Regions from separate parts of the Streptomyces sp. NPDC058678 genome, predicted to be linked through region 2. Evidence: riboswitches for the same ligand, from Rfam matches in the RefSeq annotation. Region 2 holds a riboswitch; each other region holds the start of a gene.
The links. Region 2 has a riboswitch for cyclic di-AMP ahead of ACFWWR_RS16970 (hypothetical protein). Riboswitches for the same ligand answer to the same signal wherever they lie in the genome.

Region 1: it holds a riboswitch for cyclic di-AMP, as region 2 does, so the genes downstream of both, ACFWWR_RS14455 (NlpC/P60 family protein) here and ACFWWR_RS16970 (hypothetical protein) in region 2, are expected to answer to the same signal.
Region 3: it holds a riboswitch for cyclic di-AMP, as region 2 does, so the genes downstream of both, ACFWWR_RS12830 (transglycosylase SLT domain-containing protein) here and ACFWWR_RS16970 (hypothetical protein) in region 2, are expected to answer to the same signal.
Region 4: it holds a riboswitch for cyclic di-AMP, as region 2 does, so the genes downstream of both, ACFWWR_RS01290 (peptidoglycan DD-metalloendopeptidase family protein) here and ACFWWR_RS16970 (hypothetical protein) in region 2, are expected to answer to the same signal.

The regions. Positions count from the first base shown of each region.
Region 1 covers NZ_JBHXSG010000012.1:145,736-148,938, reverse strand. The annotation lists gene pcrA (DNA helicase PcrA) at 1-657, opposite strand, end outside; cyclic di-AMP (ydaO/yuaA leader) riboswitch at 1,022-1,191, shown strand; gene ACFWWR_RS14455 (NlpC/P60 family protein) at 1,199-2,374, shown strand; gene ACFWWR_RS14450 (hypothetical protein) at 2,426-2,779, opposite strand.
Region 2 covers NZ_JBHXSG010000016.1:36,342-39,544, forward strand. The annotation lists gene ACFWWR_RS16965 (hypothetical protein) at 745-900, opposite strand; cyclic di-AMP (ydaO/yuaA leader) riboswitch at 1,345-1,555, shown strand; gene ACFWWR_RS16970 (hypothetical protein) at 1,563-1,802, shown strand; gene ACFWWR_RS16975 (pentapeptide repeat-containing protein) at 2,234-3,203, shown strand, end outside.
Region 3 covers NZ_JBHXSG010000010.1:133,564-136,766, forward strand. The annotation lists gene ACFWWR_RS12825 (HAD family hydrolase) at 17-829, shown strand; gene ACFWWR_RS12830 (transglycosylase SLT domain-containing protein) at 833-1,564, opposite strand; cyclic di-AMP (ydaO/yuaA leader) riboswitch at 1,570-1,733, opposite strand; gene ACFWWR_RS12835 (CocE/NonD family hydrolase) at 2,015-3,203, opposite strand, start outside.
Region 4 covers NZ_JBHXSG010000001.1:294,036-297,238, reverse strand. The annotation lists gene ACFWWR_RS01295 (DUF6250 domain-containing protein) at 1-16, opposite strand, end outside; gene ACFWWR_RS01290 (peptidoglycan DD-metalloendopeptidase family protein) at 267-1,259, opposite strand; cyclic di-AMP (ydaO/yuaA leader) riboswitch at 1,264-1,424, opposite strand; gene ACFWWR_RS01285 (alpha-galactosidase) at 1,728-3,203, opposite strand, start outside.

The DNA.
Region 1 (3,203 bases), on a different contig from region 2:
CTCGTCGATCAGCTCGTTCTTCAGGTTCGAGACCTTGGCGCTGAAGGACTTCGGCGGGAAGCGCTTGGGGTCGAGGTCCAGGTCACGGCAGACGAGCGCCATCAGACGCTTGCTGTCGGCCGCGTCGTAGATCGAGAAGGAGGAGGTGAAGCCCAGCTTCTTCGACTCCCGTCGCAGGATCCGCACGCAGGCACTGTGGAACGTCATCACCCACATCGCGTTCGCGCGCGGGCCGACGAGCTGCTCGACGCGTTCCTTCATCTCGCCCGCGGCTTTGTTGGTGAAGGTGATCGCGAGGATCTGGCCCGGATGCACGTGCCGCTCGCCGAGTAGGTGGGCGATGCGGTGGGTGAGTACGCGGGTCTTGCCGGAGCCCGCGCCGGCCACGATGAGCAGCGGGGTGCCGTGGTGCACGACCGCGGCGCGCTGGTTTTCGTTCAGTCCGTCCAGGAGCGCGGCCGCGTCCACCACCGGGCGCGGGGCGCCGTCACGGTAGTACGCGTCCCGGTCCGGCGGCACGTCGAACTTCCCGCCGAACAGATCGTCCGGAACCGGCTCCGGTACGTGATCGTCCTCGGGGGGTGGCGGGTGTTCCTCCTCGTGGGCCCGGGGGGCCTGGAGGTTCGCCAGGAAGCTGTCGTCAAAGAGGCTGCTCATCGCTCTCCGAGTCTAGGGCGCCCCACTGACAGCCCGCCGCCGCCCCGAGAACATCGCCTGATTCGGCGGCTTCAGGGGCCGAAGATCTTGCGGAGGTCGACCGACCCGGCCGACTTACCGTCCGCAAGGGTGTCATCACGGTCAGCGATCGGCCGAGTCGAGATGGTGGATCGCCTGCCGAAAGGACCGAAAGGCGCATATACCGCAGCAGAGCACCATGGATTGATCACGGCGAGCGGCATGCCTGACCCAAGGTCACGAAAATGTATCGGGCATATCGAACATCAACCTTCACAGGGGCCACACCAGTTGGCTACCGTGCCGGGCAGGCCGTACGACCCCCTCCGGCGAACGTCGCCGGGCCGCGCGGCCTCCGCCGAGTCCGACGCGCCGCCGTGCGCCCGGAGCCGGGGACCCACCGAACTTGGGGTGAATCGGCCCGCATTCCCTCCGGGGAAGGGCCGTAGGGCAAACCTTCCTAGCCACCCGCCCGAACCCGACAGCTAACTCGGTAGGCGGAACGTGGAAGGAGTCGCCTCCCTTGGCGTCGCACCGCAAGTCGCGTCCTTCGGGTACGCGCGTAGCAGGCATACGGACCCCCGCCCTTGCCACGGCCGCCCTCACCTCCGTGGCCCTGCTGTCCCAGACGGCCAACGCCGCCCCGTCGGCCGACGACAAACCGAGCCTCGAAGAGGTCGAGAAGAAGGTCGACGACCTGTACCGGCAGGCGGAGTCGGCGACCGACAAGTACAACGCGGCCGAGGAGAAGACCGCCAAGCAGCGCAAGCGCGTCGACACCCTCCTCGACGACGTCGCCAAGCGCACCCAGAGCCTCAACGAGGCCCGGGAGGAGCTCGGTTCCTTCGCCGCCGCCCAGTACCGCAGCGGCGCCTCCACCCCCGACACGGCGACCTTCCTGCTCGCGGACTCCCCGCAGGACTACTTCGACCAGACCCAGTTGATGGGCCGGCTGACCAATCGCCAGAAGGGCGCGGTCGACGACTACGTCACCGAGCAGTCCGCGACGATGAAGAAGCGCCAGGAGGCCACCGAGAGCCTTCGGACGCTCACCGAGTCGCAGGGCGACCTGAAGACCGCCAAGGCCACCGTCCAGAAGAAGCTCGCCGACGCCCGCGCGCTGCTGTCCCAGCTGACCGCCGAGGAGAAGGCACGGCTCGCGGCGATCGAGCAGAAGAAGCAGCAGGAGGCCGCGGCCAAGGCGGCGGAGCTGGCACGGCAGCAGGCGGCGGAGCAGAAGGCCCGGGAGGAGGCGGCTCAGCAGGAGGCGAACAGCAGCGCGTCGAGCTCGTCCTCCTCCACCTCCAGCTCCACCTCCACCGCCACGGACTCCGCGTACGCCACCAAGGCCGAGAAGGCACTCGCCTTCGCCCGCGCCCAGATCGGCAAGCCGTACGTCTGGGGCGCCACCGGCCCCGAGTCCTACGACTGCTCCGGGCTCACCCAGGCTGCCTGGAAGGCCGCCGGCGTGGACATCCCGCGCGTCACGTACGACCAGGTCAACGCCGGCACCACGGTCTCCCTCTCCGCCGCCCAGCCCGGTGACCTGGTGTTCTTCTACGACGATCTCAGCCACGTCGGCATGTACATCGGCAACGGCATGATGATCCACGCCCCGAAGCCGGGCGCGTACGTCCGCGAGGAGTCGATCTACTACGACGGCGAGTCGTCGATCCACAGCGTGGTGCGGCCGGCCTGACGCGACGCTCGAAGGCTCTGTCGGCGGCCTACGCCGCCGGCAGAGCCGAGGTCACGTCCACAGCACGGCGATGAAGATGTTCGCGGTGGTCAACAGGCCCACCAGGCCGAACAGCCCCTTCTCCACCTTCTCCTCATCCCGCTTCACGTAGACGAGCCCGAGGATCACGATCAGCAGGGCCAGCTTCACGCCGATCTTGATGTTGTTGACGGGCTGGTCGTCGGCCTGGTTGAGCCCGACCAGGATGACGCCGGTGACCAGCATCGTCAGGGCGCCGTGCAGCATCGCCGGGACGAACCGGGCGGTGCCCTGCCCCATCGCCTTCATCTGGGTGAGGAAGCCGCCGAGCAGCGAGGCGATGCCGACGATGTGCAGGCCGACGAAGAGATGGATGAGTACGTCCATGAGGCCGGAGCCTAATCAGGGCCCGGGCGCCGCCCGACACCGCCCCGCCCCGAGAACACCTCGCGCGCCCGCCACCCGTGCCGACCGGATCTTGCATATATGCGCCCCATAGCACTCCGCCGCCCCCATAGGTCCCGGTTCGACACATCGGTCATCGCTCTGCGTGAAGTAGACGGCCCTCACGGTGGATCACGGTCACATCCGGTCACCCGGCGGTCAGCTGGAGGAACTTCCGTACATCGCGTTACCAAGCCGTCACTGTCGGGTTTAGCGTCCTCCACCAGGTGACCGGCTCCCCACCGCCGCCCGGGCCAGGGGCGGCAGTCGGCCACCACCGCCGAGAAAGGTCCGGCGGCGGTCCGCTCCCCCTGTGCGGGTCGCCGCCGGACGCGTGACCGCCCGCGGGCGGCCGTACGTCCGCTCC
Region 2 (3,203 bases):
TCGAAGCACCGCCGTCAAATCTCCGCGCGGGGGGAGTGGACAGTGCGTCCAGCCGAGCGCGAGCCAAGGAGGACTGCATCCGAGAATACAGACCCAAAAAGAACGCCACGTCCTGTCGCAATTCACTGGGCCACTTGAACGTGACCTTGACAAGAGGGTGTTCGTGGTCTTTGCATCTGATATTTCTCAGATGAGCGAAAGATTCAACTATCTCGATCGGAAGCGACAGCCAGTCCTCACACGAGAGTGACGTTGTGAAGCTCACAACCGACGAGGACCCTTCAACAGTCTTCACCATGCCAACAATTGACATTTCTTTAGGGTCGGGCAATTCGCCAGTCGACAGCTTGGCCAGAAATTCCTCAGGGCTATGATCGCGCATCCGAAGCACTTCCAGTTCTACTGGCTACGTAGAGGGTGATACCGCTGCATCGGGGCATGCGATAATTCTGCTTCCAGGCTAGTCCGACTCCCCCTGGTGTGCATCTTCACCAGTCTGGGTCGACTTTCGGGGGCCAGATCCCAGTTACGGGTATCGGGACCCTGATTGCGAGTTACGCGTAGGTTCCCGCCACGGCCACGCCCACGGACGCGCCCACGACGGCCGCCACCTGCTTGCATCCGCCTGATCCCCAACCGGGCAGGCCACGGACGGGGGCCGTTCTCACGCGCACTGCCCGTCAATCACCGTGGTTCCCCGTCAGTTCCCGGCCCATCGGGCACGGTAGGGGCACAGCGGGGGTGCTAGGCCTTCAACGCTCGACGGAGCAGACAGATGATCGCTACTCGCTCGCCTGTAATGGCCTTACCTTCGCCGACCGAGAGGTGCTCCAAGCGCCATCCCTCGCGCTCGATGTCCTCGATCTGATCATTGACCCCGGTCAGCGCACCCGTGGTCATCGAGGCGTTCGTAGGGGTTCACGGGCCAGGTCGGAGGGGGCGCGCGTACGGCGGTGAACAGTGGCGGCCGCCGGCGTACTGGACAAAGACCAGGACAACGAGCCGAAGCTGAAGGCTCCGGAAAGGGACTGTACGATCCGTACGTTTTTTGCTGCCGTTCCCTGCATGCCGAAAACGGGAATCTGAATCAAGGCGCACCATCCACGTGCCCGTATCACCAGGTCGGCTAGCCCGCCTGATCTCAGTGCGCCCGCGCCTCGTTCGCATCTTCACACCTGACGGAACATCAACTCCAGGTTGACCAAAAGGGGATTGATCGTTTTTCACTGCCGAACAGGCTGGTGGTGACCATCCCCACCAAACGTCCGGTTTCGTTGGGACTTTCGAGGTGGCGTGCGTCACGATCTCTTCCACGACAAGCCCCCGTCACAGGCGACGGGGCCATCTGAGCGGACGCCGAGTCCTGCTGCTGCCCGGATGCTCTGTCGACAGGAGTGGATCGGCAGGAGTGGAGGACCCAAGCACGACGGGTCGCCGGAGCGGTCACGCCATGACCGAACGAGCAGCCCTTGGGGTGAAGCCGCGTCAGCGGCCGGGCAACTTCGCCAGCCCGAATCCGACAGGTCATCCTTCACAGGCGGCTGACGAAGGCTGAGCGAGCCATGACGGCAACGCAGAACAACCCGCAACTCTCGGGGCCCGGGAACGAGTCCTCGAGGAACAGGAAGACGGAAGCCGTGATCACGGTCCTGGTCGCGATCATCGGCGGATGCTTCGCGGGCATCCTCCGTCGAACGATGGAGGGGGTCTCGTACTACGAGGCCATCAGCACAGGGGCTCTAGCTGCACTCGGGCTGGGCGGTTTCATCTTCGTGGTCTTGACCTACGTCAACAGGTCTTGATCAAGAGCACATCGGCGGTCGGCTAACCTCCACCACCCTTCGGAGGCGCCAACGGGAAGGTCTGATCTTCACGGTGATCCTGTAGGAGACGCGGACAGGTTGAGAGAGGTCTTGGCATCCAGACCAGGACCTCTCTTTTTTATGATTGCGCTCGGTGAGCGCCGCCAGCATCGCGTATGATCGCGGCCCCTCTGCTCGAAGACGACAGGCGGAGGGCCGCGGTTTTCAAGAGCGTCGCACTGAGATGTACGGAAACCGTCCTGACCTGCAAAGACGGTCATTGAGGGCCTCAATGCCCAGTCTTTGGCCCACGCATAGCCCACTGAGGGGAGGATCTCCCCACTCTGGCCTTGAGTCTGCTTCCCTTGATCAGACTGTCCGAGATGGCGCAACTCCCGGACACCTCTGCGCGGATGAGGTACCGATAGGGCATGAGTGATCCGTCGTCGACTTCCCAGCCTCCAGACTGGCCTCACTGCGGATTCAGGGCCAACTCTCCTGACGATCCCATTGGGTGCCGTGGCCACGTCGCGGGGACCTACGATGCATGTCTCGCGCACCTGGAGCCAGGTGAATACCACGATTTCCTGTCCTCGCTACGTCCTGGCGACGATATCGACCTACGTGGAACTCGCTTCGCCGGGTCGATGCTTCGCGATCTGCTCCACGCCACCGAAGACGAAGAATCTAATGCACGTATACGCCTCGCCAATTTCGAAGAGTGCACCTTTGAGGGGAATATCGATTTTAGCGATTCACTTTTTGAGCATTTAGCGCTCTTCAATAGATGTAAATTTCGAGGGCTGGCGGACTTTAATCGAGCGACCTTTCAAGGCGGAAGCATATTTGCAGAATCTGAATTCACTCGCGCGAGTTTCGTGCGTGCCATCTTTCAAGGTGTAGGGCATTTCAAAGAGTGCACGTTCGGCAATGCAGACTTCACCGAGACGACGTTTCAAAGTTTCGCGCAATTTGACGATTCAGAGTTCCTTGACACTTGCACCATAACGGCCACCTTTGAAGATGACGCCACATTTATCCAAATTAAAAGCGCCAAGGAGATCGACTTCTCATACTCGTCCTTTAATGGCGCGGCCGCATTCGCCAGATCCGAGTTCACCGGGCAAGTCAAATTTGATTCGGTCAGATTCGTGCGCCAAGCCAGGTTCGACGGCGTCTCTTCATCGGGTCCGGGTGCACTCTCTGTCCACAGTGCGCAATTCACTGAATCGTGCATCTTCACTGGCGCCAGCCTGCAATACGCAATTTTCGAGAATACCACTTTTGGGTCGCGCGCGGATTTCAACGACTGCTCATTTTCAGATAGAGCGAACTTCGCCGGTTGCAGGTTCCGCCGAGACTTTAACCTGAAGGGTAGCGTATTCACTAAATCTCGAACAT
Region 3 (3,203 bases), on a different contig from region 2:
TCCGTATTCTCTGATCATGGCCGCACCCACCGCATATTCACTCATCGCCACCGACCTGGACGGAACGCTGCTCCGAGGCGACGACACCCTCTCCGACCGGTCGCTCGCCGCGCTCGCGCGGGTGGCGGCGGCAGGGGCCCGGCATCTGGTGGTGACCGGCCGCCCGGCGCCCAGAGTGCGGCCGCTCCTCGACGACCTGGGCAGCGAGGGGCTCGCGGTGTGCGGGCAGGGCGCGCAGGTGTACGACGCCGGCGCGGACCGTCTGCTGTGGTCGGTCACCCTGGACCGGGAGCTGGCCGAGACCGCGCTCGGCAAGATCGAGGCCGAGATCGGCCAGGTGTACGCGGCCGTGGACCAGGACGGCGTCCACGGGCTGACCCTCATCGAGCCGGGCTATCTGATGCCCCACCCGACCCTGCCCGCGGTACGGGTCGGGAGGCGCGACGACCTGTGGAGCGAGCCGATCAGCAAGGTGCTGCTGCGCCATCCCGACCTGTCCGACGACGAGTTGGCGGCGACGGCCCGCGGAGTGATCGGTTCCCTGGCGACGGTCACCATGTCGGGTCCCGGGACCGTCGAACTCCAGCCATGCGGCATCACCAAGGCGACGGGGCTCGCCCTGGCCGCCGACCATCTGGGCCTCGGGCCCGAACACACCATCGCCTTCGGGGACATGCCCAACGACATCCCCATGTTCGACTGGGCCGCCCGCGGCGTGGCCATGGCCAACGCCCACCCCGAACTGAAGTCCGTGGCCGACGAGATCACCTTGTCCAACGAGGACGACGGCATCGCCGTCGTCCTCGAGAGACTGTTTCCGCGCCGGTAGGGCTCAGTACGCCCCGAAGACGTTGTCGATCGAGCCGTACCGCGCGGCCGCGTAGTTGCAGGCCGCGGTGATGTTCGCGACCGGGTCGTACGGGTCCCACGACGTGCCGTCCACGTGATACGCCTGGAAGGTCGGGTCGATGGTCTGGAGCAGGCCCTTGGACGGAGTGCCGGCGGCGGCGTTGGAGTCCCAGTTGTTGATGGCCTGCGGGTTGCCGGACGACTCGCGCATGACGTTGCGGTAAATGCCGTCGTACGAGCCGGGAATCCCCTTTTGCGCCATGATGTCCAGCGCTTCGCGGATCCAGCCGTCGAGGTTGTTCGCGTACGTCTTGACCGAGGCCTGGGTGGCGGTGGCCACGGACTGGGTGGACTTCTTGGCGGGCGCGCTCGCCTTCTTGGTCGTCCTGACCTTCAGCTCGAGACCCGCGTGCATCAGCCGGGGGTTGTCGCCGACGGCCTTGCGGTTGTCCTTGTGGAGCTGCTGCCAGCCGCCGGGAGTGCCGTACTTGTCCGCGATGCCATAGAGCGTGTCGCCCTTGACCGTGGTGTACGTGACGGTCCTGACCTGCGCCGCGGCCGGCGCGGCGGCGGGGACCTTGGCCGGCTGTGCGGCGCTCGCGGTGGTCGTGCTCAGGAGCGGGAGGGCGAGGGCGGCGATGCCGGTTCCGGCTGTGACGACGCCTCGGGTGAGCGGGCTGGTTCGGGTGCGACGGTGCTTGCCTCGTGCGGCCATGGCGCTGTTCCTCTCCGGCGCCTACGAGGTGAGCTGTCGGGTTCGGGCGGGAGCTGCCCGGCCGCGCCGCCGTGAGGCGGCGCGACTTCACCCCTAGTCGTACCGGCGTGATTTCCGGTGCGGCGACTTACCTGGTTCCCCCGCTCCTGCCGTGCGGTGATGGTCGATGAGTGTCCTGTTGGGCGGCGGCAGGATTAGGCGTCCGCCCGACAGGCCCGGAACGTATGCGAGAGCACATGTCCGTAACAAGTGCCGGATTCACACATCGACCTGTTGACCTTGGTCTGAGGCATATGGGGCGCTTGATCCTTTGCGGTTGCCAAGACTCAACTCGCGCACCGTGCAAGGGGGAATGTGAGCCGGTGGCATCGAGGCCGAAATCGGGCGCGAGTGACCCAACTCACGCGCGTTCGCAAGGGTGTCAAATCGGGCAATGAGCCCAACTCGTAGTCAACCGGCCGTCCGTGGGATCCGCTTCTCCCACGTCCGGTGGAAGACCACCTCGTCGCTGTCCGTGCAGATCACCTCATTGGAGGCGAAAAAGTCCGTTTCGTCGCAGCTGAGCTCCGACCGGGTACGCACCGTCGCCTCCCAGGCGAGCTCGGGGCGGTGCAGTCGGACCGACCACTCCGACCGGGCACGGGCCGACAGTGGGTCCGACTCGTTGATCGTGAACGTCTCCAGCGCGTCCTCGGTGCACTCCAGACCGTCGGGATACACCCGGGTGCCGCCGGGGCGCGGGTCGACCTCCAGCCGCCACTCACCCTTGGCCACATCGCGTACGACCAGCCGCTCCGGTCGCGGTTCGTCCAGCGTGACCGGGGAGTTGACGCCGAGCGGCTCGGACTGCTCCGGTTCCTCGAAGGTGATGCCGGAGACGGATTCCCCTGCCCGCACCGGCAGTTCGAGGAAGCTGCCCTCCGGGTCCAGCGCGAAGCCGGCCGCCGAGTCGGGCTGCGGCCAGATCCACGGCCAGTACGTGGAGGAGACCGACAGGCGGATGCGGTGGCCGGGCGGGAAGGCGTGGCCGATGCCGTTCAGCTCGAACTCCACGTCCTCCGTGACACCCGGCTCCCACGGCACGACCTTGTCCCGTCCCTGCCGCGCCGACAGGTTCAGCACGCCCCGGGTGACCAGGGTCGAGGAGTCGTCCGGGGCCACGTCGCAGACCCGGGCGATCACCTGGCCGCGCGGCACCTCGGAGGTCAGCCTGAGCCGTACCCTCGGCCGCCCCAACACCCACAACTCCTCGGCGGCTTCGAACTCGAAGCACACCGACCTGCCGTCCTCCTCGCGCTGGTCGGGCGGCAGGTCGGCGTCGTTCCCGAGGGGGAGGAAGCGGCCGGCGTCGATGCCGGTGTGCTGCGGGGAGCGAACGAGGAAAGGGGCACCCTGAAGGCCGTACGAGATCGTCGTGACGTTGGGGGAGGGCCAGGCCGGCTCGCCGACCCAGCGGCCGGGCAGGGTGTCGTGGACCGTGGCCGGGGGGTGGGAGTCGCTGACGTAGGCACGCAGGAGGGGTTCGGACATCGCGCCCGTGTCCTTGCCCTTGAGCCAGTGGTCCCACCAGCGCAGGGTCTCCTGGAGGAAGCCGATCGCCGGGCCGGGCGGCAGGCCGCGGTCGGGGTACTGGTGGGAC
Region 4 (3,203 bases), on a different contig from region 2:
TACGCGTGGTCGTCACGGGAGACGGCTCCTTCCAGGAGGGTGATCGAGGGCTTCGGCACAGACGGAGAAAGCGCTTGCACCGGTGCGGAGTTCACTGTGTCCCCTCTCTCCCCTCACTGTCGACGCTCCGTGCACCCCTGCCACAAGACCGCAACGAAGTGATCATGAGTGAGGAAGGGCGAACGCACCGAAGGCCGGACCCGGGGATCGGGGTCCGGCCTTCGGTGGTGTGTGGGGCGCCACCCTCAGGGGCGCTGGAAGGAGCGTCAGCCGACGGCCACGCCCTTCGAGCGGAGGTAGGCGACCGGGTCCACGTCCGAGCCGTAGTCGGGCGTGGTGCGGATCTCGAAGTGCAGGTGCGGACCGGTCACGTTGCCGGTGGCGCCGGAGAGGCCGACCTGCTGGCCGGCCGTCACGGACTGGCCGCTGGAGACGGAGAGCGAGGACAGGTGGGCGTACTGGGCGTAGTAGCCGTCGGCGAGCTTGATGACGACCTGGTTGCCGTACGCGCCGCCCCAGCCCGCGGAGACGACCGTGCCCGCGCCGACCGCCTTCAGGGAGGTGCCGGTTGGGACGACGAAGTCGACGCCCGTGTGGTAGCCGCTGGACCACATGCTGCCCGCCGTGCGGTAGGCGGTACCGACGGAGGCACCGCTCACCGGGAGGCTGAAGCCGCTGGAGTTGCCGGCGGTGTCGGCGCTCTGGGCGGCCGCCTCGGTCTTCGACGAGGAGGACGACTGCGACGACGCGGATGAATCAGACGAATCCGACGACTTGGACGGCTTCGACGAATCCGACGACTTGGACGAAGAAGAGGAAGAGTCCGAGGAGGACGACGACTTGGGCGTGCTCGTCGCCGCCTTCTTGCCGATCGAGAGCTTCAGGCCGGGGTGGATCAGCGACGGGTCGTCGCCGACGGCCGCGCGGTTGTCGGAGTAGAGCTTCTTCCAGCCACCGCTGACGTTCTGCTCGTCCGCGATCTTCGCGAGATAGTCACCGGCTCGCACGGAGTAGGTCTTCGCGCCCGAAGTCTGCGCGGCCTCCTGCTTTTCGGCCGCCGCCTTTTCGGCCACCTTCTGCACGGTGGCCGGAACGGACGACTGAACGGCCTTTTCCGAGACGGACTGCGGGGTGGCGGCGTGCGCGCCGGTGGCCCCGAGAAGCGGGAGCGCAAGTGCGGCGCCGCCGGTTCCGGCGACGGCGATGGAGCGAGTGAAGCGCTGGGACTTCGGTCGGCGGTGCTTACCCTTCGCGGGCATGGCGAATTCCTCTCCGGCGCCTGCGAGGTGAGCTGTCGGGTGCGGACTGGAGATGCCCGGCCGTACCGAAGTACGACTTAACCCCTAGCCGTTCCGGAGACCGGAACAGGCGTTGTACCTGTGGGTCCCCCGCTCCTGCCGTGTACGGGTGGGTGTGTGCGGGTTCCGGGCGGCGGCAGGATTGGGCGTCCGTCCGGATGAGTGGTGAACGTAAGCGACCAGGACGCAAAGGGACAAGTAAGTGGTTGCCCCCGAATACCTTTCTGTTGGTCACCTGAGAGAATTCCCGGTCACACTGAGTGCATTAGGGGACTGCCCTTTTGGCCAAACACCCATGAAAAGCGTGTTGATTACGTGAACATGACGGGCAACGCACGGTCACGAATATGACGCTCCTCACGTGGCCGCCCCCCAGGCGCCTTTGCTCCGACCGGAGTTGGAACGAAGGCGCCATTTCAGACAGAAACCCTAGATACGACGCAGGCGGAGAATCGTCGCATCCAGGTCACCGCGCACCTGCGTCCGCAGTCCGTGATGCAGCAGTACGGCACCTCTGTGAACTTCGCCCGTTTCGCGGCATTCATACGACGCTGACGGGTCGAGGCCTCGCAGTCGCAGCGCCGGCACGGGCTCGCCGTAGCGCTGCGCTTGGAGCCAGGCCAGGACGACGGCCTCGTCGCCCAGCACGTACTGCACCGCGCTCAGCCCGCCCTCCGGGGGCCGCAGCCGGTAGAGGTCGCCGCGCTGCACGAGGGGCCGGATCTCCTTGTAGAGAGCCACCCAGTCACCGGCCTCGGCGAGCTCCTCCTCGGTCCACTCGGCGAGGTCCCCGCCGACGCCGAGCACCCCGGCCATGGCGCTCACGAAGCGGAACCGCAGCGAGCTGACCCGGCCGTTGAGCTGGGTGTTGGGGCTGTCGGTGACCCAGGCGGCCATGACCCGGGCGGGGTGGACCTGACTGAAGCCGTGCTGGATGGCGAGCCGGTCGAGCGGGTCGGTGTTGTCGGAGGTCCACACCTGGTCCGTACGGCTCATCACGCCGAGGTCGATCCGGCCGCCGCCGCCCGAGCAGGACTCGAAGGCGACGCCCGGGTGGGCGGCCCGCAGCCGGTCCAACAGGCGGTACAGGGCGTGCACGTGGTCGACCCACAGGCGCTGCGGATAGGACTCGCCGGGCCAGCCCGCGTCGGTGAAGCAGCGGTTGAAGTCCCACTTCACGTAGTCGATCGGGGCACTGGAGAGGAGCTCGTGGAGCTGCCCCCAGAGGTATTCCTGGACGTCCTCGCGCGCGAGGTTCAGTACGAGTTGATTGCGCAGTTCCGTCCGCTTTCGTCCCGACTGGTACTGCACCCAGTCCGGGTGAGCCCGGTACAGCTCGCTGTCCGGGTTGACCATCTCCGGCTCGACCCAGATGCCGAACCGCATACCGAGGGCGTGCACGTAGTCGCCGAGCGGCTTGAGGCCGCCGGGGAAGCGGTCGGGGTTGGGCTTCCAGTCGCCGAGCCCGGCGCGGTCGCTGGTGCGGGCTCCGAACCAGCCGTCGTCGACGACGAACAGCTCGACGCCGATCGCCGCGGCCCGCCGCGCCAGCACCCCCTGCTGCTCCTCGGAGATGTCGAACTCCGTGGCCTCCCAGGAGTTGAACAGCACCGGCCGGTCCTGGTCCGCGTCCGGGATCACATACGCACGCTGGTACGCGTGCCAGGCGCGGCTCGCCCCGCCGAAGCCGCCGTCGCTCCACAGGCCGGCGAACACGGGCGTCGTGAAGGACTCCCCCGCCGCCAGCCGCAGCAGGCCGGAGTCGTCGTACCCGGCCCCGCCGGTGATCTGCACGCGGGCGTCCGGGAGTTGGGCCACGGCGATCCGCCAGGACCCGGACCAGCCGAGGGCGCAGCCGTAGACCTCGCCGCGCTCCTCGGTGGCGTCGGTGTCGAGCGCGACCCA